DNA from 4 places in the Clostridium zhoujianii genome. Region 2 is predicted to be linked to each of the others. Evidence: riboswitches for the same ligand, from Rfam matches in the RefSeq annotation. Region 2 holds a riboswitch; each other region holds the start of a gene.
What was found. Region 2 has a riboswitch for S-adenosylmethionine ahead of ACSYT2_RS16550 (MetQ/NlpA family ABC transporter substrate-binding protein). Riboswitches for the same ligand answer to the same signal wherever they lie in the genome.

Region 1: another riboswitch for S-adenosylmethionine. It lies ahead of metK (methionine adenosyltransferase); the one in region 2 lies ahead of ACSYT2_RS16550 (MetQ/NlpA family ABC transporter substrate-binding protein).
Region 3: another riboswitch for S-adenosylmethionine. It lies ahead of ACSYT2_RS00380 (methionine ABC transporter ATP-binding protein); the one in region 2 lies ahead of ACSYT2_RS16550 (MetQ/NlpA family ABC transporter substrate-binding protein).
Region 4: another riboswitch for S-adenosylmethionine. It lies ahead of ACSYT2_RS15465 (O-acetylhomoserine aminocarboxypropyltransferase/cysteine synthase family protein); the one in region 2 lies ahead of ACSYT2_RS16550 (MetQ/NlpA family ABC transporter substrate-binding protein).

The regions. Positions count from the first base shown of each region.
Region 1 is NZ_JBPUTF010000001.1:2,762,403-2,770,153, reverse strand. It holds gene spoIID (stage II sporulation protein D) at 1-334, shown strand, start outside; gene ACSYT2_RS13150 (peptidoglycan DD-metalloendopeptidase family protein) at 503-1,237, shown strand; gene spoIIID (sporulation transcriptional regulator SpoIIID) at 1,356-1,607, shown strand; gene mreB (rod shape-determining protein MreB) at 1,700-2,734, shown strand; gene yyaC (spore protease YyaC) at 2,783-3,322, opposite strand; gene ACSYT2_RS13130 (hypothetical protein) at 3,429-3,896, shown strand; tRNA gene ACSYT2_RS13125 (tRNA-Tyr) at 4,072-4,156, shown strand; tRNA gene ACSYT2_RS13120 (tRNA-Val) at 4,163-4,238, shown strand; tRNA gene ACSYT2_RS13115 (tRNA-Thr) at 4,258-4,332, shown strand; tRNA gene ACSYT2_RS13110 (tRNA-Tyr) at 4,342-4,426, shown strand; tRNA gene ACSYT2_RS13105 (tRNA-Val) at 4,435-4,510, shown strand; tRNA gene ACSYT2_RS13100 (tRNA-Thr) at 4,533-4,607, shown strand; tRNA gene ACSYT2_RS13095 (tRNA-Tyr) at 4,617-4,701, shown strand; SAM riboswitch class I at 4,876-4,979, shown strand; gene metK (methionine adenosyltransferase) at 5,056-6,231, shown strand; gene nagA (N-acetylglucosamine-6-phosphate deacetylase) at 6,274-7,410, opposite strand; gene recD2 (SF1B family DNA helicase RecD2) at 7,518-7,751, shown strand, end outside.
Region 2 is NZ_JBPUTF010000004.1:132,055-139,805, forward strand. It holds gene nifV (homocitrate synthase) at 1-635, shown strand, start outside; gene ACSYT2_RS16545 (aconitate hydratase) at 677-2,599, shown strand; SAM riboswitch class I at 2,616-2,734, shown strand; SAM riboswitch class I at 2,953-3,069, shown strand; gene ACSYT2_RS16550 (MetQ/NlpA family ABC transporter substrate-binding protein) at 3,177-4,016, shown strand; gene ACSYT2_RS16555 (FAD-binding oxidoreductase) at 4,052-5,422, shown strand; gene ACSYT2_RS16560 (NAD(P)-dependent oxidoreductase) at 5,569-6,819, shown strand; gene ACSYT2_RS16565 (ATP-binding protein) at 6,953-7,751, shown strand, end outside.
Region 3 is NZ_JBPUTF010000001.1:68,054-75,804, forward strand. It holds gene ACSYT2_RS00365 (MATE family efflux transporter) at 1-352, shown strand, start outside; gene ACSYT2_RS00370 (DUF503 domain-containing protein) at 382-657, shown strand; gene ACSYT2_RS00375 (GNAT family N-acetyltransferase) at 667-1,161, shown strand; SAM riboswitch class I at 1,252-1,379, shown strand; gene ACSYT2_RS00380 (methionine ABC transporter ATP-binding protein) at 1,492-2,454, shown strand; gene ACSYT2_RS00385 (methionine ABC transporter permease) at 2,456-3,094, shown strand; gene ACSYT2_RS00390 (MetQ/NlpA family ABC transporter substrate-binding protein) at 3,114-3,920, shown strand; gene ACSYT2_RS00395 (HD-GYP domain-containing protein) at 4,126-5,229, shown strand; gene ACSYT2_RS00400 (HD-GYP domain-containing protein) at 5,378-6,481, shown strand; gene ACSYT2_RS00405 (RNA polymerase sigma factor) at 6,764-7,252, shown strand; gene ACSYT2_RS00410 (DUF4179 domain-containing protein) at 7,255-7,751, shown strand, end outside.
Region 4 is NZ_JBPUTF010000003.1:137,538-145,288, reverse strand. It holds gene thrS (threonine--tRNA ligase) at 1-965, shown strand, start outside; gene ACSYT2_RS15465 (O-acetylhomoserine aminocarboxypropyltransferase/cysteine synthase family protein) at 1,033-2,298, opposite strand; SAM riboswitch class I at 2,405-2,515, opposite strand; gene ACSYT2_RS15460 (5-formyltetrahydrofolate cyclo-ligase) at 2,545-3,120, opposite strand; gene ACSYT2_RS15455 (hypothetical protein) at 3,220-4,314, opposite strand; gene ACSYT2_RS15450 (homoserine dehydrogenase) at 4,465-5,454, opposite strand; gene ACSYT2_RS15445 (ABC transporter permease) at 5,745-7,751, opposite strand, start outside; gene ACSYT2_RS15440 (ABC transporter ATP-binding protein) at 7,747-7,751, opposite strand, start outside.

The DNA.
Region 1 (7,751 bases), on a different contig from region 2:
TAAGTCATATCCAAATGCTAAGGTTAGTAAGGAAAAGTTGTTATCTCAAGTTAAGATTGATTCAAGGACTACAGGGGGATCAGCTAAAGAAATAATTTTAGGTGAAGTTAAGATATCAGGAGTAGAATTTAGGAAGATATTTGAGCTAAAATCAGCAAATTTCAATATTGAGTTTGCAAGTGATATTGTTAAGATTAGTTGTAAAGGATATGGGCATGGTGTTGGGATGAGTCAGCGGGGAGCTAATGTAATGGGTAAGGAAGGGAAAAAATATACAGATATATTACTGCATTATTACAGTGGAGTGGGAATTGAGAAAGTTAAATATGAGTAGAGAAGCCTATATGGCTTCTTTTTTTATTAATAAAAATCTCTTTATGTAGATTAATTATTATGAAATATATAGATATAAGTGAAAATGTTGAAATTTGGTGAAATAAAAATATGGTAATTATGTATTATTTTAAACTTTGCGGAAATAATAGAGAAAGGAGGTGTTTATATGGATAAAAATTATAAACAAAAGGCAAAAGATTTTTTTAGAAAGGAGGGTTTTTACGTAGTACTTTTCCTTTGCTTATGTATAGTTACTACAGTTGGAGCCATTTCTTTAAAAAAGGCTAGGAACTCAGAATCACAACCTAAAGTAGATAATAGCAATAAAGAAGTAAGTGTAAACCTTGACGATAAAAATGTGACAAATGAAATGCCTAATGCTGAGCGTGTTGATAATAGTAAATCAAAGGATAATACAAGTGGCAATGCTAATAGCAACAATAATCAGGCGAAAGCAGTAGCAACAACTAATGAAGTTAAGTTTAGCAAGCCAGTTGAAGGAGTTTTACTTAGAGGGTATACATATCCTAAACCTGTGAAGATTGATGACACAACCCAGAAAACAATAAAAGGTATTGATGTTAACGTAAAAATAGGATCTGAGGTAAAAGCTGCAGCAGAAGGTGTGGTTGAGAGTGCTGAGAATAATGGTGTTGAAGAGGGTGTAACAGTAGTTGTTAAGCATGCAAATGGATTAAAAACTAAGTATTGTAATCTAGATTCAAAACTATCAGTTAAGAAAGGTGATAAAGTTACTGTGGATACAGTAATTGGTAAGGTTGGAGAAACATCAAAGATCTATGATAAAGAAGTTTTTGGAGAACATTTAAATTTACAAGTTATTAATTCTAATAACGAACAGGTAGATCCATTAAAGTATTTTTCATACAAGAGTAAGTAGAAAATACTAAAAATTAATATTAATCAGTCATTTTAAAAGATAAAATGGCTGATTAATAAGTAATTTAATGACGAGAGCTTGCATAATTATAAATATAGTGAATTAAGGAGGTAGCATTTTGAAGGACTACATTGAAGAAAGGGTACTAGAAGTAGCACAATATATTATTGATTCAAAAGCTACGATTAGGAAAACTGCAAAGGTTTTTGGAGTGAGTAAAAGTACCATTCATAAGGATATGACAGAAAGATTACCTAAAATAAATCCCACAATTGCAGAAAAAACTCATAGCATTTTAGAACTTAATAAGGCGGAAAGACATATTAGAGGTGGAAAAGCCACAAAATTAAAGTATAAAGCTATTGAATGATAATAATATTGCATATATAATAAACAATAGGTAGAAAATTGAAAAAAATTGTATAAATAATGCAATGAATTAAAGATGTGGGAGTGAGTGGAATGTGGTTTTGGAGAACTGGGGCAGAATTAGGAATAGATTTAGGAACAGCAACTGTTTTAGTTTATGAAAAAGGAAAAGGAGTTATATTAAAGGAGCCGTCGGTTGTTGCAATTAACAAAAACAACAATAAAGTTTTAGCGGTTGGTGAAGAAGCTAGGAAAATGATTGGAAGAACTCCTGGAAATATAGTTGCAGTTCGTCCTTTAAGGGATGGTGTTATTTCAGATTATGATGTAACAGAAAAAATGTTAAAGGAATTTATAAAAAAGGCAGTAGGGAAAAAAAATATGGTTGCTCCAAAAGTTATGGTATGCATTCCATCTCAAGCTAGTGAAGTTGAAAAAAGAGCTGTTATTGATGCAGCGAAAAATTCAGGAGCTAAGAGAGTGCATTTAATAGAGGAACCCCTTGCGGCAGCTATAGGTGCCGGATTAGATATAACAAAACCAGATGGTGTTATGGTTGTTGATATCGGAGGTGGTACATGCGATATTGCTGTTATATCATTAGGTGGTGTTGTGGTTAGGTCTTCTATTAAGGTTGCGGGAGATAAATTTGATGAGGCTATTATTAAATATGTAAGATCAAAGCATAAAATAATGATTGGTGAAAAGACAGCAGAGGATTTAAAGATAAGTGTTGGCTCAGCTTTTAAGGGAGCAAGAAGTTTAGACACAACTATGAAGGGAAGGAATTTAGTTACGGGTTTACCTGATGAAATTCCAATATCAACAGAGGATATTAGGGAAGCTATACTTGAACCTGTACTATCAATAGTTGAGAGTGTTAAGGCTGTACTAGAAAAAACGCCACCAGAGCTAGCGGCGGATATTATTGAAAAAGGTATCTTCATGACTGGTGGAGGTGCTCTTTTATATGGATTAGACAAGCTTATAGAATTTGAAACTGGAGTGAATGTAACTGTTGCAGAAGATTCTGTGGAATGTGTTGCAGAGGGAACAGGAAAGGTTCTAGCTTTCTTTGATAAGATTGATTCTAGCTTGAATTCACAAGATGTTATTTTAGTTGAATAGTATTTAATAAGAATAAAAGATTGAGGGGAAACTCTCAATCTTTTATTCTTATAATATTAAATTTTTTCCATTACTTAGATGATGTGCGTAAATAATACCTGTAGAAATTATTTTAGCCATCTCTAAAACTAGGGATAATCTTATAGAACGTGATGAAAAGAAGTCTGCATTATCACTAGAGTCTATTATGCCAATAATAGATGCGTTTCCCACATCGGGAAGAGATTTCCCAACACCTTTACCAGGGTGTATAGCATAATCTCTAGTGTGTATTTCACCAATAGATTTAATTTCTCCTAGACAAGCATCTACGCCTATAATACAAGCGTTAGGGTGTGTTTTCTTAATTTCATCTAAACGTTTATCTATGTTAAGGGCATGAATTGGTGCAGCAATAGTACCATATATAGGAAGAGGAAAAAAATTATCTTCTAATATTGTACCAACTAAGGGACCAAGACAGTCTCCTATACACTTATCTGTTCCTATACAGACAATAATTGTATCTTTATTTATAAAATCTTTTAGGCTTTCAGCAATTTCAAAGTAAGCAAGTGCTGATTTATAATGTATTTTTCTTTTAGTCAAATCTTACACCCCCTCACTAAATATATGAGGTTTAAGAGAGAAATATTATTTAAGTATAAAAAAAGAATTTTTGGCAATAAATCAAAAGGAAGGGAGTTTGATTTATTTGAAAAAATTATTAATTGTAGGAATTATGTTGATAGCGTTAATAGGAACGATATATACATTATTTATTTGGGAGCCAAAAGGAAGTCGGAATGAAGTTATTCAAAATACTATAAATGAGGTTCAGAGTAGGAGAAATAGTGATAATTCTGATATTGATGATTTATCAAGGAATAATGAAGTAGATGATGTTCCTACAATAAACAAATCTATATTTAAAATAGAAAAGAGCCTAATTGAAAAAAATATAAATAAAGATGATATGGTAATAGTAAATAATATTATTAAAAAGATGTCTACAGTTGATATAGGCAAGATAGAGGAAGTAATTCAGTATGAAGATGAAGAAGAAGGTGTAAGAGAAGCTTTTAAGGTGTTAAAAAAGAGGCTAACAACAGAGGATTATCAGGTTTTAGAGAATATATTAGGTCAATTTATTGATTTTTCTATTATTGGACAGGAGGCATAGAAAAAAGTGAATAGTACATTAAATAGAAGTAATTCTAACTAAATGAAAGAATATATAAAATAATCTCTTTAAATGGTGTATTTTGGAGGTTGAAATATAAAGCCGTTGAATATATACTAACTATTGTTGGTTCGAGTGTTTCGAAATGCTTGAACAAAAGTGAAAGAGTTAATATGGAGGAATTCCCGAGTGGCCAAAGGGGGCAGACTGTAAATCTGTTGCAAGTTGCTTCGAAGGTTCGAATCCTTCTTCCTCCACCATTTAATGGGCGCATAGCTCAGCTGGGAGAGCATCTGCCTTACAAGCAGAGGGTCACAGGTTCGAGCCCTGTTGTGCCCACCATTAAACTTTCACATAATATGCTGGCATGGCTCAACGGTAGAGCAGCTGACTTGTAATCAGCAGGTTGTAGGTTCGATTCCTATTGCCAGCTCCAATAAAATATGGAAGAATTCCCGAGTGGCCAAAGGGGGCAGACTGTAAATCTGTTGCAAGTTGCTTCGAAGGTTCGAATCCTTCTTCTTCCACCAGTTTAAATGGGCGCATAGCTCAGCTGGGAGAGCATCTGCCTTACAAGCAGAGGGTCACAGGTTCGAGCCCTGTTGTGCCCACCATTTAAACCTTTAATTAGCACATGCTGGCATGGCTCAACGGTAGAGCAGCTGACTTGTAATCAGCAGGTTGTAGGTTCGATTCCTATTGCCAGCTCCAATAAAATATGGAGGAATTCCCGAGTGGCCAAAGGGGGCAGACTGTAAATCTGTTGCAAGTTGCTTCGAAGGTTCGAATCCTTCTTCCTCCACCATTTAAAAGCAAGAATTATCTTGCTTTTTTTATTTCCACTAATAGTTGTAGATAATCAAAAAAATGTTGATAGTTTTTTGAAGACTGTGGATAAACTTAATAAATCTTAGTAAATTATACTATTGAGTTTGAAGAACTAATATGTTAGAATAATACCATAAAATTAATATGAAAACTCTTATCAAGAGAGGTGGAGGGAAAGGGCCCTATGAAACCCGGCAACCTGTGAGAATCGCAAGGTGCCAATTCCTGTGGATATAAATATCTACGAGATGAGAGAGATTGCTTAGTAAGTCTCTTCTTGTTGAAGAGTTTTTTTATTGTAAAAAAACCCGTTTGAAAGGAGAAAAGGAAAATGAAAAGATTATTTACATCAGAATCAGTTACAGAAGGGCATCCAGATAAAATATGTGACCAAATTTCAGATGCAGTTTTAGATGCTATTTTAGCACAGGATCCTAGTGCAAGAGTTGCTTGCGAAACATGTACTACAACAGGAATGGTTATGGTTATGGGTGAAATAACTACAAATTGTTATGTTGATATTCCTAAGGTAGTTAGAGAAACTGTTAGAGAAATAGGTTATGATAGAGCTAAATATGGTTTTGACTGTGACACATGCTCAGTTATGACAACAATAGATGAACAATCAGCTGATATAGCTATGGGAGTTGATGAGGCTCTTGAATCAAGAAAAGGTGATAAAGACGATGTTGAAGCAGTAGGTGCTGGAGATCAAGGTATGATGTTTGGTTTCGCTACCAATGAAACAGAAGAATTTATGCCACTACCAATAGCTATGGCTCATAGACTTTCTAGAAGATTAACAGAGGTTAGGAAGAATGGTACTTTAGATTACCTAAGGCCAGATGGTAAGACTCAAGTAACTGTAGAATATGAGGATAACAAGCCAAAGAGGATTGATGCTATAGTAATTTCAACTCAACATGGAGAAGAAGTAACTTTAGAACAAATAGAAAAGGATCTTATGGAATTTGTTATAAGAGCTGTAGTTCCAGCAGAATTACTTGACGAAAATACTAAATATTATATAAACCCAACAGGTAGATTTGTAGTAGGTGGTCCGCAAGGAGATTCAGGTTTAACAGGAAGAAAGATAATTGTTGATACTTACGGTGGAATGGGTAGACACGGTGGTGGAGCATTCTCAGGAAAAGATCCAACAAAAGTTGATAGATCAGCAGCTTATGCTGCTAGGTGGGTGGCTAAAAACCTAGTAGCAGCCGGAGTTGCAGATAAGTTAGAAATTCAATTAGCTTATGCAATTGGTGTTGCTAAGCCAGTATCAATTCAAATAGATACTTTTGGCACAGGTAAAGTGGATGAAGAAGTTTTAGTTGATATAGTAGAGAAGGTATTTGATTTAAGACCAGGTGCTATTATAAGAGATTTAGAGTTAAGGAGACCAATATATAAGCAAACTGCAGCTTATGGTCACTTTGGAAGAACAGATGTAACTCTTCCTTGGGAGCAATTAAATAAGGTGGAAGCTATTAAGGAATTATTATAATAAAAAAATCACTGATGTAAATCAGTGATTTTTTTATGGGAATTATTTATTAAAAACAAGCTTTCCGCCAACAAATACTTTACTAATTTCAATATTATCATTAAATAATACTAAATCAGCATCATAGCCTTCTTTAATTAATCCCTTACGATCTTCAACGTTACAATGCTTAGCACCGTTGTAAGAAGCCATTCTTACAATCTCATTTAAATTATAACTAGTGTTATTCTTAATATTATTAATAGCTCTATCAAGAGTTAGTACTGAACCAGCTAGAGTACCATCAAGTAATCTTGCAGCTCCGTTCTTAACAATTACATCTTGACCACCTAAAGAGTACTTACCATCAGGCATACCACATGCCTCCATAGCGTCACTTACTAATAAAACCTTATCAGTTCCTTTTTGCTTATATGCAGTTCTAAGAGCTGGATAAGCTATGTGAATACCATCTGATATAGTTTCAGTAGTTATATCTGTATCAAAGGTTGCACCAACGACTCCTGGAGCTCTATGAGTAAATGGAGTCATTGCATTATAAAGATGAGTAGTGTGACAGGCACCACATTTAATACCTTCAATAGCTTCTTCATAAGTAGCCTTAGTGTGTCCAATTGAAACAGAAACACCATTTTCTGAAAGATATTTGATTAGATCTTTAGCACCTTCAACTTCAGGAGCTAATGTAATAGATGTAACAGCATCTTCACAATCACCAACTATTTCTTTGTAGTTTTCAATTGATGGAGCTAAAACGAAGTTTGGATTTTGAGCACCAATTGCATTTGGGCTAATAAAAGGGCCTTCTAAGTGAGCACCTAAAACGTTAGCACCTTCAGTACCATCAGCTTTTAATTTTTTTATTACAGCCATAGATTTTCTTATATCTTCACCTGCAACTGTCATTGTTGTAGGGGTAAATGATGTTGTACCATGTTGAACTATAGTTTTTGCTATTGTATTAAGTGAGTCAATACTTCCATCCATAGTATCGCACCCACCAGCACCATGGATATGTACATCAATAAATCCTGGTGAAAGATATAGACCTTCAGCATCTATTATTTCAGTATCATTTACATTAGAAGGATTTATTTCTTTAATCTTTCCATCCTCTACTAATACTGAGCCTTTTTCTACTTTGTCTAAGTAAATAATATTACAATTTTTAATAAGCATTATAAACACCTCCAATGATTATTAGGAAATACTTTAACATCCTATGATATAATTATAATATATATAGTCAAGAATAAAAATAACTTTATAAGATATGGAGAGATAATATGGAGGTCTTAGAGGGCTTTGTAGAAGTGATTCTTTTTAGAAGTGAAGATACAGGGTATGTAGTATCAAAGATAAATGTAGATAATAAACCTGTAACAGCTGTTGGTACAGTGCCTTTTTTAAGAGAAGGACAGCATATTAAATTAACTGGCGAATGGAAAGTTCATAAGCAATTTGGACAACAATTCAGTATAGTTACATGTGAAGAAATAATGCCAACTACATTAGATGGA
Region 2 (7,751 bases):
GTCCATTCAAAATTGAAGAGGATATTAAATACTTACATGATAATACAGATCTTGATATAGAAATGCATACTCATGATGATTTTGGAATGGCTACAGCTAATGCAATTGCTGGAATCAGAGGTGGAGCTAATCATGTTGGGGTAACAGTAAATGGATTAGGTGAAAGAGCAGGAAATGCAGCATTAGAAGAGGTTGCAATGGCTCTTAAGTTTGTATATGGACTAGATGTGGACATGGATACTACAATGTTTAGGGAAATATCTAAATATGTATCAAGAGCATCAGGTAGAGAGCTTCCTATTTGGAAAGCTATAGTTGGAACTAATATGTTCGCTCATGAATCAGGAATACATGCTGATGGAGCTATTAAGAATCCTAAGAACTATGAAGCTTTTGATCCAAGTGTTGTTGGGTTAGAAAGACAAATTGTTATAGGGAAGCATTCAGGTAGGGCAGCAATAGTAAATAAATTCGAGGAATATAATATAGAGCTTACTAATGAAGAAGCAAATGGAATACTAGAATTGGTACGTTCTACTTCAGTAAGATTAAAGAGAACTTTATTTGATAAAGAGGTAGTTGCATTATATAAAGAGTATAAAAGATTAGAAAATGAAAACAGTACTAATCTCTAAATAAAAGCAATAAAAGCAATAAAAATACAGGGGGAAAGAAAATGGGCGATAATTTAGTTTATAAAATTTTAAAAAGTCATATTGTTGAAGGCGAATTAAAGGTTGGAGAACCAATTGCTATTAAAATTGACCAAACATTAACTCAAGATTCAACAGGAACAATGGCTTATCTTCAACTTGAAGCTATGGGCATTGATAGAGTTAAAACAAAAAGATCAGTGGCTTTCGTTGATCATAATATGCTACAACAAGGTTTTGAAAATGCTGATGACCATAAATTTATTCAAACAGTAGCATCTAAGTATGGAGTACACTTCTCAAAGCCAGGTAATGGGATATGTCATCAAGTATTTTTAGAAAGATTCGCTACACCAGGAGAAACATTAACTGGATCTGATAGCCATACTCCAACAGCAGGTGGAGTAGGTATGTTAGCAATGGGTGCTGGTGGTCTAGATGTAGCGTTAGCTATGGGTGGTGGTGCTTATAATATAAACACTCCTAAAGTAGTTAAGGTTAATTTAATTGGTAAGCTAAATAAGATGGTAGCATCTAAAGATATTATTCTTGAAGTTTTAAGAAAGCTAACAGTAAAGGGTGGAGTAGGAAAGGTCTTTGAATATGCTGGAGAAGGTGTTAAATCTCTTTCAGTTCCACAGAGAGCTACTATAACTAATATGGGAGCAGAACTTGGAGCGACTACTTCAATATTCCCAAGTGATGAAAGAACATTAGAGTATTTTAAAGCACAAGGAAGAGAAGAAGATTGGATCGAATTTAAGCCTGATGCAGATGCAGTTTATGATGAAGAAGTAGTTATTAATTTAGATGAGTTAGCACCATCAGCAGCTGGGCCTCATAGCCCAGATAATATAAAAACAGTTGAGGAATTTGGTAAGATTAAAGTTGACCAAGTTGCTATAGGTAGTTGTACTAATTCTTCATACGAAGATTTAATGAAAGTTGCTAAGATTCTTAAGGGTAATAAGGTTAATCCTAATGTAAGTTTAGTAATAGCACCAGGTTCAAGACAAGTTATGGAGATGCTTGCTAGAAATGGAGCATTAGCAGATATAATAAGCGCTGGAGCAAGAATACTTGAAAATTCATGTGGACCTTGTATTGGTATGGGTCAAGCACCTTCAACAGATGCAGTTTCACTTAGAACATTTAATAGAAACTTCTTTGGAAGAAGTGGAACATTATCTGCACAAGTATACTTAGTAAGTCCAGAGACAGCAGCAGTTTCAGCTATAACTGGAGTCTTAACAGATCCAAGAGAAATGGATGTAGATTTAACAATTGATATGCCAGAAAGATTCTTAATAGATGATTCTATGATTTTAGCACCAGCACCAACAAATGCTGAAGTTGAAGTTGTAAGAGGACCAAATATAAAGCCATTTCCAGTAAATGATGAATTAGGTGAAAAAGTTGAAGGTAAGGTATTAATTAAAGTTGAGGATAATATAACAACTGATCATATAATGCCATCTAATGCTAAGTTATTACCATTTAGATCAAATATTCCTTATCTTGCAGAATTCTGCTTTAACACAGTAGATACAGAATTCCCTAAGAGAGCTAAGGAGTACAATGGTGGATTTATAATAGCAGGAGATAACTACGGACAAGGTTCTTCAAGAGAACATGCAGCGTTAGCACCTTTATACTTAGGGGTTAAAGCAGTTGTTGCTAAATCATTTGCTAGAATTCATAAAGCTAACTTAATTAATAATGGAATAATTCCTATGGAATTTAAAAATGAAGCAGATTATAATAATATTGATTTAATAGATGATTTATTAATGGAAGATATTCAATCAGCTTTAGAAAATGGTACTGTTAAGGTTAAGAACTTAACTAAGGGCATAGAAGTTGAAGTAGCAGTAGATTTAACAGAAAAGGAAATTGAAGTAATTAGAGCTGGCGGAAGACTTAATTATGTAAAGAATAATAATTAGGTTTAAAAATAAATAAATTTTATCAAGAGTGGTGGAGGGACTGGCCCAATGAAACCCAGCAACCAACTTTGTAATTCATTTATTATAAAGTGATGGTGCTAATTCCTGTAATCTTTTCAGATTAGAAGATAAGAGAGTATTTAATAGAGTACGATTATAACTTTGTGCACTAGAGAAATATTCTCTAGTGCATTTTTATTTTATAGAAGTAGGTAAAAATAAGAGGAAAAATACTATAAAATAAAGTTATATATGGTGTATAAAATAAGAATTAATATTAAATGATAATCAATACTAAAAAGTATTGACATAACAAAAAAGTAAGATTATACTATAAATACAAATTAAATAATAACTTATCAAGAGTGGTGGAGGGACTGGCCCGATGAAACCCAGCAACCGATTTTTTAGTTCATTTACTAAAAAGGAATGGTGCTAATTCCTGTAGCCTTTAGGCTAGAAGATAAGAGGGTGAATTCATGGGCAAGTATATCATATGCGCTAGAGGTTTATTCTCTAGTGCATTTTTTATTATAAAAAAACACTTTTAGATAATAATAAATAGGGGGCATTAAAAATGAAAAAAGTAAAACAAATTGTATCAGTATTAATTTTAGGAGTAGTAGGATTTGGGCTTGTAGGTTGTGGAAAGGTAAATGATAAAAAAGTAGATGTAAAGAATATAACTATCGGGGTTTGCCCAGGACCATATGGGGATATGATTACTGAGGCAATAGCACCGCGGTTAGAAGCGAAGGGATATAAGATAACAATAAGAGAGTTTACTGATTATATTCAACCAGATAATTCTTTAAGTGAGAAAGAAATTGATGTAAATTTAATGCAGCATACAGAATATTTAAATAAATTTACAGCTGATAATAACTTAGAGTTAAGTCCAGTTATTACAGTGCCAACTTTAAGTATGGGAGTCTTTTCAAACAAATATAAATCATTAGAAGATTTACCTAATAAGGCAAAGATTGCTGTACCGGATGATGTTTCAAACTTAGCAAGAGCATTAAGATTATTAAAAGAAAATGGATTAATAGAAATTAAAGAAGGAATAGACGAAACAAAGGCAAGTTTAAAAGATATTTCTGTTAATAAGAAGGATATAGAATTTGTAGAGTTAGAGGGGGCTCAGCTACCAAGAAGTCTTGATAGTGTAGATGTTGCAACTGTACCTGGAAACTTTGCATATGCATCAGGATTTGATTATAAGGAAGCATTAGCAATTGAAAAGTTATCAGAGAACTATAAAAATATTATTGCTGTAAGAACAGCAGACTTAGATACTGAGTTAGGTAAAGATTTAAAAGATGCAGTTGAATCAAAAGAATATAAGGATATTATAGAGGGCGGAAAATATAAAGAGTTTGATAAGCCAGAATGGTATGTAAAGGCATGGAAATAGGAATTTAGAAATTAGGTAATATTGGGGGTAGGACTATGAGTAATAAAGATATTATAGAAATAATTAATGATAAAAATCGTATTGTAGTAGGAAAAGAAATAAATAAGAAATATTTGACTGATGGTCTGAAAAGAGATTTTGGTGAGGCTGATATTTTAGTATTTCCAATATCCACAAAAGAAGTTTCTGATATATTGAAATATGCAAATGATAATTTAATTCATGTAACACCAAGAGGAGCTGGCACTGGTTTAGTAGGAGCAACAGTTCCAACTGAAAGAGGGATAATATTAGATTTATCAAAAATGAATAACATATTGAATATAGATGAAGAAAACTTTACTGTAACAGTAGAGCCAGGAGTACTTCTACGGGATGTGCAATTATATGTAGAGGAAAGAGGATTGTTCTACCCTCCAGATCCAGGAGAGAAGAAGGCTACTATTGGTGGTAATATAAGCACAAATGCTGGTGGAATGAGAGCAGTTAAATATGGAGTAACTAGAGATTATGTAAGAATGTTAGAGGTAGTTTTAGCAGATGGAACAGTATTAAATCTAGGATCAGAAACAATAAAAAATAGTTCTGGTTTGGATTTAAAAGATTTATTTGTAGGTTCAGAAGGAACATTAGGGATAATAACTAAAGCAATATTAAAGATTATTCCTAAACCTAAAAATAGTGTAAGTGCAATAGTTCCATTTAAGACATTAAAAGATGGTATTAATTCTGTCATAAAGGTAATAAAAGAAAATGCAAATCCAACAGCTATAGAATTTATTGAAAGAAGAGCAATAAATAAAGCAGAGGATTACTTAAAAATCAAATTTCCATGCGATAAAGGTAATACATTTTTACTACTAACTTTTGATGGAGATGAGTTAGAGATAAACTCAAGTTATAAAAAGGTAGAAAAGGTAGTTATAGAAAATGGAGCCTTAGATTTTATATTACTAGAAGAGGAAGAGGATATTAATAGAGCATGGAGCATAAGAGGGGCATTAGTTACAGCTGTTGAGGCTGTTTCAGAGGAAGAACCTATAGATATAGTAGTTCCTATAAATAACATAGCTACTTTTGTAGAGTATACAAAAGAAATAGAAGAGAAGTATGGGATAGAGGTAGTTAGCTTTGGACATGCAGGAGATGGGAATGTTCATTTATGCGTTGTAAGGAACGGAATTGAGGAAAGTGAATGGAAGAAGAAGTCTCATGAGCTATTAGAAGAATTATATATGAAGAGCTATGAGTTGAGAGGACTACCATCAGGGGAACATGGAGTTGGTCTTAATAAAAAAGAGTTCTTTAGGAAGGTAACGAATGAAGCTAATATTCTGTATATGAGTAAGATTAAAGAGGCTTTTGATAAGAATAGTATACTAAATGCAAATAAGGTATTTAGATAGGTAGGTAAAGGTAATATTATAAGTATTAAAAGAGATTAAATAGAAAAACCGCATGCTATTATTAGCATGCGGGTTCTTTAGTTAAATAATAGCTTGTTTTTTTACAGGTGATTTAATATTATGTAATAAACAACAGTAGACAAAACATAAGAAGGAAGGAGAACAATATGTTAAGGTTAGAAGAAGCAAATAGATGTTTAGTATGTAAGAATGCTAGATGCAAACAGCATTGTCCTATAAGTACACCTATTCCAGAAGTTATTACACTTTATAAGGAGGGTAAAATTAAAGAAGCTGGTGAAATGTTATTTAAAAATAATCCCTTATCTTTAGTATGTTCAATAGTATGTCCCCATGAAGACCAATGCAGAGGATTTTGTATAAAGGGTATAAAAGGAGAACCAATAAGATTCCATGAAATAGAACAGGAAATATCAGAGCAGTACTTTAATGAATTAAAAATTGAAAAAGTAGATAAGACAAAAAACAGAATTGCTATAATTGGTAGTGGTCCTGCTGGTATAACAATAGCCTTTATTTTATCTCAGAAGGGATATAAAGTTACTTTATTTGATGCTCATGAAAAAATTGGTGGAGTATTAAGGTATGGGATACCTGAATATAGATTATCAAACTCTTTAATAGATAAGATTGAAGAAAATCTATTAGATAGTGGTGTTATGATAAGACCTAACACTTTAATTGGACCGGTAATAACTCTAGATGATTTATTCAATGATGGATATAAATCTATATTTATTGGAACAGGGGTATGGAATCCTAGAAAGCTAAATATTAAGGGTGAAACTTTAGGAAACGTACATTATGCTATAGACTATTTAAAATCTCCCAATGTGTATAGATTAGGAGAAAGAGTAGCTGTAATAGGAGCAGGAAATGTTGCTATGGATGCTGCAAGAGTTGCTAAGAGAAATGGAGCTAAGGAAGTATATATTCTTTATAGAAAAGGCGAAGAGGATATGTCTGCCACTAAGGATGAAATCAGAGAAGCTAAGGAAGATGATGTAAAATTCAAGAATTTTGTAGCACCTTTAGAAATAACAGAAGATGGCGTAAAGCTTGTACGCACAGAGAATATAGTTGGTGAAGACGGAAAGGTGTCTACTAAGATATTAGATGGGCAAGAAGAATTCTTTGAGTGTGACTCAACTATAATTGCTGTAAGCCAGGCACCTAAGGCTAATATAGTATCTAATACAACTCAATTAGAAACTAATAAATGGGGCCTTATTGTTACAGACGAAGAAGGACACACTACTAAAAAGGGTGTATTTAGTTCAGGTGATGTAGTAACTGGAGCTAGAACAGTTGTTGAAGCTGTTGTAAATGCTAAGTTAGTTGCAGAAGCAATGGATAAATACTGCCAAGAAAATTAGTTTTTAAGGATAAGTAAATTTGTATTTACTTATCCTATTTTTATAAATGAGCTTATTCCAAGTAATTAGAACTCTTTAAGCTATAGTGTGGTAAAATTATACTATTACAAAAATTATATTTGGGGGCTTTAAAATGAGAAAAGAAGAAGAGATAAAATTAAATCTAGAATCCCTTTGTGTGTATAAGGGGATATTTAAAGAAAAAGCTTTGGATAAGTTTAAGAGACTTGTTGATAAGTTATGCAGTGATAATTCTTTGGGGGAATGTATTGAAGCATATAATGATTTTACATATGACTTATTAAAAAAGGATATAAATTTATCATTTAAGGAATTAATAGTTGATGAGTTATTATTAAATGTTAATCCATTTAATTCAGCTATAGAGCATGAGGATAAGGTACCTACTTATTTAGTGGATGGAATAAAAGCAGAATTAAATTATTTAAATATCATAGCATCAATAAATAGTGATATGATAAAAACCTTATTATTAGATAAGTACGGTGCAAAGGATTCTACCGAAGCTAGGATAAAGTCACTAATTAGTTGGGGAGTAGAGGATATTGAATATGAAATTAAAGAAAACACAGAGGTAGAGATAATAAAGAAGGAATTTATAAATAGTACAGATTGGACAAGTTGTAATGATAAGTTAATAGAGTTCCATCAAGAGAATGGTACTGGAAGATGTGCAGCTTATAGAGCTTTTGTTTGGGAAAGGTATGACAATCAAGATGAAGGTAGCTTAAGGGAAGTAGTAGAGCCAGATCCAGTAAGATTATCGGATTTAGTTGGATATGAGCTACAAAAAGAAGAGATTATATCTAATACAAAACATTTCTTAAATGGATTACCAGCTAATAACTTATTACTATATGGATCTAGAGGCACTGGTAAATCATCAACTGTAAAAGCAATCTTAAATGAAT
Region 3 (7,751 bases), on a different contig from region 2:
AGCAGGATTATTCTTTGGAGGAGAGTCTCTTATATCACTATTTGTAAGTAATGATCCAGATTTACTAGAAACTACAGCTTGGGCATGTAAGATATACTCTTTAGCCTTTTTAGTAAGTGGATTAAATATTTTAGCATCCTCTTATTTTACTGCTTTAGAAGATGCGAAAACTTCTGCAATAGTATCCTTGTTAAGAGGAATAGTCTTTATATCATTAGGTATAATATTATTACCTAGATTTATAGGGGATACAGGTGTATGGGCTACAATGATATTTAGTGAAGTTTTAACATTAGTTGTTGCATTAACTCTGATGAAGAAATCATATATAGGATTAGGAGAGTTATTATAAGGAGTGATTTAATAGTGAAGGTATTGGTAATGGAAATTAGCATACGTGTTAGCTTTGTACATTCATTAAAGGAAAAGAGAATGATTGTAAGAAGTATCACTCAAAGACTTAAGAATAAATTTAATTTATCAGTTGGAGAAACCTCTGAGCAGGATAATCATAAGATTATAGGAATAGGAATAACAGGAGTTTGTGGAAGTGATGCTATAGCAGATTCCACAAAGGAAAAGATAATTGATTTTATTGAAAATAATTGTGATGGAGAGATTATAGATATTTTTGATGAGGTTTTGGATTACAATTAGGAGGGAATAATGGGGCTAAGGCAAGGTAGATTAGAAGATTTAGATTATATAGTTGCAATAAAAAATAAAGCTATAGAATTTTATAAAGATAGTGGGATTAATTGGACAGAAGACTATCCAAATAAAGAAGTATTTAAAAAAGATATAGAAAAATCTGAGCTATTTATCCTAGGTAAGGAAGATATTATAGGAATAGTAGTATTAAATGATGAAGAAGATATTAACTATAAAAAGGTTAAATGGGAAAAGCGAGAAAGAAACTTAGTAATACATAGACTTTTTATTAATCCTGAATATGCTAGAAAAGGTATGGGGAAAAAATTATTAGAGGAAGTTGAATTCTATGCTAGATCAAATAATATTATGTCAATTAAGTTAGATACTAATACAGGAAATAAGGGGGCTCAAAGCCTTTACAGAAGTATGGGATATAAGTTTATTGACGAAATTTGTCTTGAAGGTAAAGAGGGAAAGTTTTATGCTATACAAAAAATATTAGAATAATTTTGAAAAAGTATTGACAAATCCAATAGAAGGTAATATATTATTAAACAAGAAGCAATTGCTTAATAAAAAACAAAATAAAAGATTAATATCTTATCCAGAGTGGTGGAGGGACTGGCCCTATGAAACCCAGCAACCGATATGATGGTTCATTTACCAATTCATAATAACGGTGCTAATTCCTGCAGTGATTTTTTAGAATTGCTGGTAGATAAGAGAATAGATTAGATTAGTGATTTCATGCACTAGAGATTTATTCTCTAGTGCATTTATTTTTATTCAAAATTAGAAAAGACATTATTAAAACTAACAGAAGGAGGGGGACGTAAAATGATAGAAATCAAAGGTTTAAGTAAAAGTTTTGGGGGAACAGAAGTTTTAAAGGACATAGCAATAAGCATAAATGAAGGGGAAATTTACGGTATAATCGGACACAGTGGGGCTGGAAAGTCTACATTGTTAAGATGCATAAATGGATTAGAATCTTATGACGAGGGGCAATTAAAAGTCATGGGAAAGGAAGTCTCAGAGCTAGGGGCTAAAGAGCTTAGAGAATTCAGAAAAGATTTAGGTATGATATTCCAAAACTTTAATTTACTTAAAAGAAAGACAGTATATCAAAATGTTGCTCTTCCACTGGAAGTTTGGGGATATTCTAGAATAGAAATAGATAAAAAGGTGAAAGAACTTTTAAAGTTAGTTGGGTTAGAAGATAAAGTAAATAGCAAGCCGTCATCTCTAAGCGGGGGGCAAAAGCAAAGAGTGGCAATTGCTAGGGCTTTAGCATTAGAGCCAAAGGTACTTTTGTGTGATGAAGCTACATCAGCTTTAGATCCTAAGATAACAAAAGATATCTTAGCTTTAATATCTAAAATTAATAAAGAGTTAGGAATAACAGTAGTTATGGTAACTCACCAAATGGAAGTTATAAAAGATGTATGTGAAAAAGTTGCTTTAATTGATGGGGGCATAATTAAAGCAGAAGGAAGGGCTGAAGAGCTATTCCTAAAACCAGGAGCACCACTTAAGAAGTTCTTAGGGGAAGAGGAAGATACTACACTACCTGTTGATGGAATTAATATAAGAATATTCTTCCCTGCAGATTGTTCAGAGAATGCACTGATTACAAGAATGGCTAGAGAGGCAAATGTTGACTTCTCAATAGTTTGGGGGAAACTTGAGAAGTTCAGAGATAATGTTCTTGGAAGCTTAGTTATTAATGTAGAAGAAAAGGACAAGGATATAGTATTTAGTTATCTAGAAAGTAAAAATATAGAATGGGAGGTAATCTAGTATGTGGGAATTATTAGCACCAGCTATAAAAGAAACAATGATTATGGTTATACCATCAACAATATTTGCTGTAATAATAGGATTTATTTTAGCAATAATTCTTACAGTAACAGATGAAAATGGATTAAAACCAAATAAAGGAATTTATAAAGTCTTAGATTTTATAGTAAATACACTTAGAAGCTTTCCATTTCTAATCCTAATGGTTGCAATAATACCATTTACAAGATTAATAGTAGGTACATCAATAGGAGAAATAGCTACAATAGTACCACTTACAATAGCAGCTGCACCATTTGTAGCTAGGGTTATAGAATCTGCTTTAAAAGAAGTAGATCCAGGAGTTATAGAAGCAGCTAAATCATTTGGGGCATCAGATAGTCAAATAATATTTAAAGTAATGCTGAAAGAAGCAGTACCATCAATATTAGCAGGAATTATACTTACAATTATTAGTTTGATTGGATATTCAGCTATGGCAGGTACAATGGGGGGCGGGGGTCTAGGATCTCTAGCAATAAGATATGGATATCAAAGATTCCAAACAGATGTTATGGTTGCAACAGTTATAGTATTAATTATTATTGTTCAAGGACTACAAAGTTTAGGAAATTATTTTTATAAAAAACTATCAAAGTAAATAAAAGGGGGAATTTAAAATGAAAAAAACAAAATTATTAACAATAGCATTAGCAGGAGTATTAGCTTTAGGTTTAGTAGGGTGTGGTGGATCTAAAGATGACAAAACAATAAAAATTGGGGTATCAGCAGTGCCTCATGAAGAAATAGTAAAAGCAATTCAACCATTAGTTGAAGCAGAAGGATATACTTTAGATATTAAAGTATATGATGAGTATTTAATACAAGATACAGCAGTTAATGATGGAGAGTTAGATGCAAACTACTTCCAACATATTGCATTTTTAAATCAAGCTAATGAATCAAAAGGATATGATCTTGTAAATGCAGCAGAGATTCATATAGAACCAATGGCTTTATACTCTAAGTCTATAAAGAGTTTAGAAGATTTAAAAGATGGAGCTACAATAGCTATTCCAAATGATCCATCTAATGAAGCTAGAGCTTTACAATTACTTCAAAGTGCAGGATTAATTAAAGTTAAGGATGGAGATACAATAACTCCTATAGATATAACTGAAAACAAGAAGAATTTAAAGTTTAAAGAATTAGATGCAGCGCAACTTCCTAGAACATTAGAAGAGGTTGATGGAGCAGTTATAAATGGTAACTATGCATTACAAGCTGATTTAGATGCAACAAAAGATGGGATTTATGTTGAAGATAAGAATGATGAGAAGTTAAAGCAAGCAAGAAATATCTTAGCTGTTAAGAAAGAAAACTTAGATTCTGAAAAGACTAAGGTTCTTAAGAAGGCACTAACTTCAGACGAAGCTAAGAAGTTTATTGAAGAAAAATATCATGGTACTGTAATAGCGGTATTCTAATAAAACAATATAATAATTAATGAAACTTATATGGATTATTTCCTAGGAAATAATCCATATAAGTTTTTTTATTACTATATAAACCTATAAAAAGACAATATATTTGTTGTTTGATTAAAAGTTTTTATATAAATATTGGGAAAATCATATTGTTATGGTAAAATTAAGATTATATAGTGAAAGTTAGCAGAAGAGGAGAGGTAATATGAGATTAATACCTATAGAATGCGTTCGTGAAGAATCCTGTTTAGGAAAGACTATAAATGATAATAGTGGTAGAGTGTTATTAAAAGAGGGTACAAGATTAACTGAATCTATTATTAAGAAAATTCAACTTTTAGGTATAGAATCTATTTATATTGATGATGAGTATAGTAATGAAGAAATTAGTGAAGTTATAAGGCCAGAACTTAGAGAAAAGTCTATATCGGCAGTTAAGGAAACTTTTAAAAGTATTGATAGAATAGCAAAAGAGCAGGAAAAAGGGCCAAGATCTGCAATAGATAAACGAAACAAGGAGTATTTTGGTTCAATATACGGTGTTGCAGAGGAAATTTTAAATAATGTATTTGCAAATAATAATATGTTATTTGGATTAGTTGATATGAAGGGTATGGACAACTTTACTTATGGTCATTCAGTAAATGTTGCTGTAATTTCATTAATTATGGGAATAAGTTTAAAGATGCATAAAGATGACTTAACAGAGTTATGTTTAGGGGCATTATCTCATGATATTGGAAAGATATTTATACCAAAGGAGATAACAAGCAAGACAAGTAATCTTACTGAAGATGAAAGTAATCTATTTAAGGAACACACTGAAAAAGGTTATGAGTATTTAAAAGAAAATTTTAAATTTAAAACTAGGAGTATGCTAGTAGCATTACAACATCATGAGCAGGTTGATGGTAGGGGTTACCCCTATGGAATTACTGGAGAGAGTATTCATATATATTCAAAGATAGTATCAATTGCAAACTGCTTTGATTTACTTACTTCGAAAATAGGAAATAGAAAAGCTCTATCAGTTGCTGATGCATTAGAATACATAATGGCACAAGCTGGTAGAATCTTTGATTTCGAACTTGTAGAGTTATTTTCTAGAATAATTGTTATATATCCAGTTGGGACAGTTGTAGAACTAAGCAATGGTGATACAGCAATGGTACAAGGTACACCAGCTAACTACCCATTAAGACCTACAGTTAGGATTCTTAGAAGTGGTGATAGAAGTAGAAATGGGATGATTATTAATTTGTTAAATGAACTTTCATTAGTTATTAAAGAAGTTAAGTATATAGTGTAGGTAAAAGGTAAGTAGCATAAGTTATTCTATTTTTATTAAACTAAATGAAGCTTAAAGCTATTATTAATTCATTAAACTTAGTATTATAAGAAGTATATATATGATATGGTAGAATTAACTTAACAATATGTAAGAAGAGGTGGGGTTTATGAGACTTATTCCAATAGAATGTGTACGTGAATCTTCTTGCTTAGGAAGAACTATATATGATGATAATGGTAGAATATTGCTTAAAACAGGCACAAAGTTAACAAAAGCTGTTATTAAAAAGATTCAAGAGATGAAAATATATTCCATATATATAGTAGATGAATATAGCAAAGAAGAAGTAGAGGATGTTATACGACCAGAGCTAAGGCAGAAGTCCATAGCAGTAGTAAAGGAGACATTTAATAATATTGAGAGAATTGCTAAAGAAAAAGAACCAGGACCAAAGGCAGCTCTAATAAAAAAGAATAATGAATATTTTAGATCAATATATAGTGTTGCTGAAGAAATGATTAGTAATATTTTATCAAATAATAATATTCTAGTTAGTTTAGTAGACATAAAAAGTATGGATAACTATACATATCAGCATTCAGTAAATGTTGCTGTAATTTCATTAGTTATGGGTATAAGCTTAAAAATGCATAAGAGAGATTTATTAGAATTGTGTTTAGGGGCATTAACTCATGATATAGGTAAGGCTTTCATTCCAAAAGATATTACAACTAAGAATACTGACTTTACAATTGAAGAGAATAGCAAATATAAGGAACATACCCAAAAGGGATATGATTATCTAAGAAGTAATTTCTCTCTTAAGGCAGGAAGTAGGATGGCATCATTACAGCATCATGAGAGAATTGATGGATTAGGCTATCCAGAAGGGATAACTGGGGATAAGATCCATGAATATGCTAAGATAGTATCAATTGCAAATTGTTATGATGTACTTACTTCAGATTGTGCTTATAGAAGATCAATACCTGCAAGTGATGCCTTGGAATATATAATGGCACATGTAAACACATTATTTGATTTTGATTTAGTTAATCTATTCTCTAGGATAATAGTTACCTATCCAGCAGGGACTATTGTAAAACTTAGTAATGGGGATATTGCGTCAGTGCAAAGTACTCCACCTAATTTTCCTTTAAGGCCTACAGTTAAGATTATTAAAAGTATAGATAAAGGTAGAGAAGGACAAGTTATTGACCTACTAAATGAATTATCATTAGTAGTGATAAATGTAGAATATAATATATAGCATATTTAAATAGTAAAAGAACCTAGTAATTATGATATGCTCTCTTTATAGTAGACAGTTAAAATAATAAAACTGTTACTATAGAGGGGCAGTTCATTAAAGTGCTAGGTTCTTATTTTTTTATTTAATTTTAAATTAATACAGATATTTATCAACTTTATCAGAACAATACTTTATATTAAAAAAGTTTTCTATATATTTAAACAAAAAGGGCTTTTCACACGTCTTAATAGTATAGAGAGGAGTAGAGGAGAGATTAGCTTAAGGAGGAAGGGAAATTAGATGACAATTTTTAAAGATAAGAATAAATATTCTATATTAGAAGAATATGTAACATTAAATCAAGAAAAGTTATATAGATTAGCCTATATATATGTTAAGAATCAAGAAGATGCAATGGATATATTGCAAGAGAGTATATTAAAGGCATATAGGAATCTAGAAAAACTAAATGAGATAAAGACTTTAGAAAGGTGGATGAATAAAATCATTATTAATACTTCTCTAGATTTTATAAGGAAGAATTCTAAAATAACCTTAACTAATGATGAAGAATTAAAAAATATAGAAGAAGTAACAGATGGACATGAAGATGTTACTAATTCTGTGGATAACTTAGATACAGAATTAAAAACTGTGATTATTTTAAAATATTTCCATGGATATACAATAAATGAGATTGGAGAAATTTTAGGGTTGCCTATATCAACAGTGAAAAACAGAATACATAAGTCTTTGAATATTTTAAGGAAAGAGTTTAAGGGGGTATAAAGATGGATAAAGATATATTTGAAAAAGAAAAGTTAGAATATGAAAAAATGGAGATACCAGAGAATCTAGATTTTGCAGTTAGAAGCACATTAAAGAGAGCTAAATGGGAAAGAAATAAAATGAGAATTCTAAAGGGAATTGGTGGGTTTGCAGTAGCATGTATATTGTTTGTAGCAATTGTAAATCTATCACCAACAATTGCACAAGCTCTAAGTTCTATACCAGGATTAGATAAATTAGTAAGAATAGCTACTGCTGATTTCGAAGATAAAGGTTTAAGGAATGCTGCAGATAGTGGAATGGCAAAGGAAATTAATTATTATGAATCTAAAGATGGAGTAAACCTAAAAGTATTAACAGTAGCAGGAGACTATAAAAATTTATGGATTAACTATGAAATAAATGATATAAAAAAATATAATATAAAGCCTGAAATTATAGGAGATAATGGAGAAAATATTATGGGGGGGATGTTATTTGATCGTCCTATTACAGAAAA
Region 4 (7,751 bases), on a different contig from region 2:
AGGATGATGAGGTTCTTGCATTAAGACCAATGACTTGTCCATTCCAATTCACTATATATAATGCTGAACAACATAGTTACAGAGATCTTCCAATAAGATATGCTGAAACTTCTACTTTGTTTAGAAATGAATCATCAGGAGAAATGCATGGTCTTACAAGAGTTAGACAATTCACTCTTTCAGAAGGTCATATTATAGTTACTCCTGAACAAATTGAAGAAGAATTCAAGGGCGTTGTAGATTTAATTAACTATGTAATGGATACTCTAGGAATCTCAGAAGATATATCTTACAGATTCTCTAAGTGGGATCCTACTGATAAAGTTAAGTATATAAACAATGCTAAAGCTTGGGAAGAAACTCAAGTAATAATGAAGAATATCTTAGATCACATTGGTATTCCATATGTTGAAGCTGCTGGTGAAGCTGCCTTCTATGGTCCAAAGCTTGATATTCAATGTAAAAACGTTCATGGTAAGGAAGATACAATAATCACTGTTCAAATTGACTTTGCATTGGCAGATAGATTTAACATGACTTATATCGATAAAGACGGTAATAAGAAAACTCCTTATATCATTCATAGATCATCAATTGGATGTTATGAAAGAACTATAGCTACTTTAATTGAAAAGTATGCTGGAGCATTCCCTACTTGGATGGCACCAGTTCAAACTAAGATTCTTCCAATTTCAGATAAGTACAATGACTATGCTGATTTAGTTGTTAAGTCTTTAAGAAACAAGGGTGTAAGAGTTGAAGCTGACTACAGAGCTGAAAAGATTGGATATAAGATAAGAGAAGCTAGATTAGAAAGAACTCCTTATATCATAGTAGTAGGTGAAAAGGAAGCAGAAACAAATTCTGTTTCAGTAAGAAGTAGAAAGAGTGGTGATGAAGGAAGCATATCACTTGCAGAATTCGAAACTAGACTATTAACTGAAATAGCAAATAAAGAAAGATAATATTAAAACTATAAAAGGGATAATATTTTGCAATGCAGAATATTATCCCTTTATTTTAACCACTATTTTAAACTTGATCTAATGCTTGTTTAATATCTTCAATAATATCTTCAATGTTCTCTAATCCCACTGATATTCTTACAAGTCCAGCTGTTATTCCAGCTGAAACTAATTGCTTATCAGTAAGTTGTCTATGTGTTGAGCTTGCTGGATGAAGTACGCAAGTTCTAATATCTGCAACATGGACAGCATTTGAAGCTAACTTTAGTCCATCCATAAATCTTATTGCATCTTCACGGCCACCCTTAATGGAGAATGATACTACTCCACTACAACCTAATGGTAAATATTTATTAGCTAAATCGTGATAATTACTATTTTTAAGTGTTGGGTAATTAACAAATTCTATCTTATCTGATTCATTTAAGAATTCAGCTACTTTTTCTGCATTTCTACAATGTTTTTCTATTCTTACTGGTAATGTTTCTAAACCTAAATTTAATAAGAAAGCATCTTGAGCTGATGGATAACATCCTAAATCTCTCATAAGCTGTACCCTTGCCTTCGCAATATATGCAGCACTTCCAAATTGCTCAGTATACACTACTCCATGATAGGATTCATCAGGCTCAGTGAACTCTGGGAATTTACCATTAGCCCAATTAAATTTACCACTATCAACAATCACTCCACCAAGTTGTACTGCATGTCCATCCATATATTTTGTTGTAGAATGTATTATTATATCTGCACCAAACTCTATAGGTCTACAAAGAATTGGTGTCGCAAATGTATTATCTATTATAAAAGGAACATCATTCTTATGTGCTATCTTTGCAAACTTCTCTATATCAAGTATAGATATTGCTGGATTTGCGATACTTTCTCCAAATACTGCTTTTGTGTTTTTCTTGAATGCCTTTTGTATTTCTTCCTCTGATCCTTCTGGATCAACAAATGTGCATTCTATTCCAAGCTTCTTAAGAGTTACTGCAAATAAATTTATTGTTCCACCATAAACTGTTGCTGCACTAACTATATGGTCTCCTGCACCAAGAATATTTAATATAGCTATTAATAAGGCTGCTTGTCCAGATGTAGTGCAAAGGGCACCTACTCCACCTTCTAATGAAGAAATTTTTTCTTCAACAGCCCCAACTGTTGGATTAGATATACGTGAATACATATGACCATCTGCTGTTAAATCAAATAACTTTCCTATGTGCTCTGCTGAGTCATATGTGTATGTTGTACTTTGGTATATTGGTAGTACCCTCGGCTCCCCATTACCTGGATGATATCCTTCATGTAAGCATTTAGTTTCAATTTTCATAATATAGCCCTCCTAATTATTTAATGTAAAAAAATAAAGCTATTTATCTACTTTTAATAAAGAGATAAATAGCTATAACGCCGAAACAATATACGTCATACCTAATCTCTCATTTGCCAGGAAATAAATCCTGCAGGATTTAGCACAGTTCTAGCAAATGAATACTAGTTGTTGCCAGGTTTCATAGGGCCAGTCCCTCCACCATTCTTAATAAAAGATTACTTATTAATTCAATTATACACCAAATTAGTTATAATGCAACAAATTAATATCTCTACATTCAGTTATAATATAATCAGCTTTTATATCATGTTCTTCAAAAGGAACCTCATCTAAGACCTGAAAATCATATGTTATAGCTAACTTCACTATATCTGAATTCATTCCTTCAAGATACTTATCATAATATCCACCTCCATATCCAATCCTTCCACCAGACTTATCAAAGGCTACCCCAGGTAAAATAACTAAATCTATATCATTCTTATTTATTGCCTCTACCTCTATATCTGGCTCTAAAATCCCATAGCTACTCTCAGTTAATTCCATCAATGAATTAATCTTAACAGCTTCCATAACTTTATTCTTCATATCTGTTCTTGGAACAAATATCTCTTTACCTTCTAATAAGAATTCTTCTATATATTTAGCCGTATCAATTTCACTACCAAAACCTATATAGATAAAAATATTCCTACTGTTCTTATAGAAAATAGATTCTTTCAATTTATCTTTTATCCTACTATCCATTGCCATCTTACTTTTAGTATCAATGGAATCCCTTTTACTAATTATAGCCTTCCTAATACTTTGCTTATCCATCTTGCACCTCACTCTAAAAATTCTCCATCTATATATTCTTTATTTATTATAGTATAAAATAAAAAAGATCTATAGCAAGCTATAGATCTAATACACTCTTTAATTACTACCTATTATAACCTCAAGATTCTTAACCTTAACATCACATTCTTCTATCACTACATAATGTTCTAAGAACTTATCAAATATTACTGATGTATCCTTTAGATAGAATTCATTTAATCCAACCTCAAAGTTCACTTCTGATCCTTCTACTGGACAGAAATAAACAACCTCATCATCATAGTGGTCAAGCATATAGTTAAGAATTACCTCATTTAATAATTCACAAACAACTAAGTATGCAACCTCCATTCCCTTTTTCTTATGAACTAATGCAAATATGCAAGCTTGTGTATCTAATATGTTCTCTTCTTTAACCTTTACTACATACTTATTTTCATAGAAACTCTTTATAGCTTTAACTCTAACTTCAAATTTGTTTTCTAGGGCATAATTTAATTTACTCTCTACTTCTTCATTGTATTCATCTATTAACCTTATTAAATCTTCATATGGTATATCTGAGCCTTTTACCTTCGAAACATCTGTTATTTCAATAACTTTCTCTACCACTTTCTCAACAACCTTTTCCTCTAATTTTTGACTTACCTCTTGCTTAGTTTGGCTACTATTATTATTGTAATAATAGTCAAAATATTCATCATTACTCTTAGATACTACTTCTTCTACATGGCTTGTCTCGATTGTTTCTATAGGTGCTACTTCTTCAGCTGCCTCTTTGGCCTCAACCCATTGACTTTCTACTATCTCATTATCTATTTCCTCAACTATAGGATCTTCTTGAATATCCACCAATATAACTTCATCATCTAAATTAATTGGACTTTCCTCCACAGCTTCTACTAATTCTAAATCATCATCATATCCTGATAAATCATCGTCATCATCTGAAGATTCATTCATTTCACCCATTAGATCTTTTAATATATCTTTTTGAAGTTCTTCTTCATATAATTCAGTTTCACTCTTTAAAGATACTACATTTCCTTCTACCTTAAACTTAGGAGATTCTTCTATAGCTTTAATTATATCTTCCTTAGCAATCTTAGGAAACCACGCACATACAGCGTTTACATTCATTTGTCTCAAGCCCATAAGCATGAACTCAAGCTTATTTAACATTTCTACCATTTTACCACCTCAAAGCGATTACTTTTACACATATAACCTATATTTTATATTTTATACCATTATGGTAATATTTACAATGAGTATTTGTTAATTTTTATTTCAATTTACATTACTTAGAAATATATTGTCCTTTTAATTTTAAACTCATCTTTATTTAATTTTTTTATTTATATTTATTATGTCTCTCAATATTGATGCTGCAGCATTTTTAGTACCAGAAGCTCCTCCAATTATAGTTATTCTTCCTAGTGTATCGCTTTCAAAAGTTACTCCTTTATTCTTATTATCTACAGAATATAATGAATGCTCTGCATCTATATTTGATGGACCAACCTTTATCTTAACTTCTCCATTATCTCTATATACCTGCCCTAATAATTTGACTTTTTTTCCTTCTTTACTTGCATTACCGATATCATTTAATGATACCTTAGTAATTCCCTCTAGCTCTACATCATCTAAAGTAATATTACTTCCCATTAATACATTTGCTAAAATTATCATCTTTATAGCTGTATCATATCCTTCAACGTCTAAGGTTGGATCTGTCTCCGCAATACCTATATCTTGTGCTTTTTTTAATGCCTCCTTATAGGATATTTTATTTTTCTCCATTTCTTTTAGTATGTAATTTGTAGTTCCATTTAAAATTCCTTCTATAGAGATAATTTCAGCTCCTGCACAATCTATTAATCCTCCATTTATACTTGGAAGCGCCCCTCCTGTAGTGCAGCCAATACCAAGGTCTACCCCATTATCATCAGCAAGTTTTTTTAGTCCATGATAATCTATTAAGATAGGACCCTTATTCCCTGTAACAACATTGATACCTCTTTTTAATCCTTCTTTTATATATGTTAATGCCGGCTCTCCAGTCCTTTTATTTGTAGGAGTCAAATCCACTAAAAAGTCTAATTCTTCATCAATTACATCCATAAAATTCAATCCCTTAATCCACATCTTATGACTCTTTATACTATTTTCTTTTATGATAACTTCATCTAGCTCTATTCCATTATCATCTCTTAAGCCCCCATCACTTTTAATTATAAATTTAACCCTACAATTTATATTCTTTTCTTTTAATAGCTTTATAAATTCCTTACCTACTCCACCATAACCTATTAATCCTATATTCATCAAATCACCTCATTTTTCTTAATTATACCAGTAATATACTCTTTTTATAATATCTTAAAAGGACGTGCTAAACTATAAATGTAATGTAACTAAAAATATCTTGAATGAATTGATTCCGCCTGAGCTAGTTTGATTTCGGCAAGTATTTCTATCTTTCATAAAATAAGAACAAGGACTCTCATATTTCTTTGAAGGCTACCTCTCGAAGCGCTAGTAGACCTGAAAAGATATATGAGTGTCCTTGTTCTAGTATAAAACCCATCAATAGTTTTATGTACACTTGCTACATATTATCTATTTTTGATAATATTTTTGTATCCAAAGTAAGTAGCAATAAAGTATCCACCATAAACCGCTGCAATTACCCCTGCTGTAATCATAGCTGAAATTAATATATTATTATTTCCAAACATAGATATTGTTTTACTAGCTACAGTTATACCAACAATAGAATGTATTATTGATAAACCTAGTGGCATCATGAAATATATAAATATTTGAGAGAATATTGCTCCATTCATCATCTTGGATGAAACACCAATCTTCTTTAATACACCATATCTTTCAATATTATCACTGGCTTCAGATAATTGTTGCAATGCTAATATTGCCGCACTTGATATCAGGAATATTATCCCTAAATATATTCCTATATAAAGTACTGTTGTAGACATACCTACACTTGTGTCATAAGCCTGTGCTTTTGTTTGTCCAAGCATAAATCCATAATCATCATATGAATATTTTCCATTAGTAAATCCTATAAATATATCATATATTTCATTCTCCAAATTAATATCATTATCTTTATAGTTAGCATTTAGATAATAGGTTCCCACACTTAGTCCTTTAATATCTTCATCTGGTAATACAACAACTAAGAATTTATTCTTTAAACCACTAGTTTCTAAGTTATCCTGAATAACATCTTTATTGTTAATATTATAATTCTTACCTCTAATCATCATTGTTTTGTTATCTTTTATAAATTTATCAACAGCTTTATAATATCCGTTGAAGTTAGAAATTAAAATGACTTCATTATTTTTCGTATTAATCTTCTCTTCTCCTGTCATTTCTCTTAGTTTATTAAAATCTGATATTGATATAAAGTCTATTTTCGGATCATAAGAGTCTAAATTCTTCTTTATCTTATTATCTACATAATTATATAAATATTGTTTTATTCCATCTTCACCTTTATATAAGTTAAAACTAAGATAATCTTTAAATTTATTTTTATAATCAAAACCAATATTAGTTAAGGTTTTTTCAGGATTTATTCCTTCATCCCCACTATCTGTGAAAGAATAAAAGGTTACATCAAATTTAGTTGAATTCTCTAAATCAGATTCAAGAGAATTCTTAAAACTTACACCTGTAGCTAAAAGTGTTATTGTTAAAAATAACATTAAAGATATTATAGCCATAGAAATATATGTAGTATTAACCTTGCTATTGATTTGTCTTAACACAAACATGTTTAATTTATTTAAATAGAACCTATTATTTTTTCTAAGTATGCTTATTAAAAATCCTGATAAAGATAAGAAGAATAATACTGTTCCAATTACCCCCAATATAACTGATACTTTAATTGGCCCATATCCACCCTCTAGTCCATTATTTAAAATAATATAATATGCTCCTCCAATTGTTACTAAAGATACTAAAAATAATCCAAAGGATACCTTAATATTCTTAATTTTTATACTTTCATTTTTTCTTCCTGCCCTTAAAAGATCTATTAATTTGTACTTTGATATAGTAAAGGTATTAAATAACATTACTAATACAAATATTAGTCCAAAATAAATAGCTGTTTTCATTGCTGCTTCTGGGGAAAATATAAAATTATATTTACTAACATTTACTTCAAATAATCTGGATGTAAATAAGGACAATCCTTGGGATACTACAACCCCGGCTATTAATCCAACAGCTAATGAAATTAATCCTATTAAGAAGGTTTCTTTAATTAATAAAGATGAAATTTTTCTTCTGCTCATTCCTAAAGTCATATATAATCCAATTTCTTTTTTTCTTCTCTTAATCAGAAAATTATTAGCATATACAATTAAGAATCCTAATATTATGGAAACTAATACTGAAGTCATTGAGATTACTCCTGATAGCATCTTCATAATATCCATCTTGCTTTTAGATACTTCAACCATTGCATTTTGTGATGAAATCGAGTTAAATGCATAGAAAATACAAACTGCAAAGGTCAATGTTAAAAAATATATTGTGTAATCCTTAAAGCTTCTTTTTACATTCCTTGCTGATATTTTAGA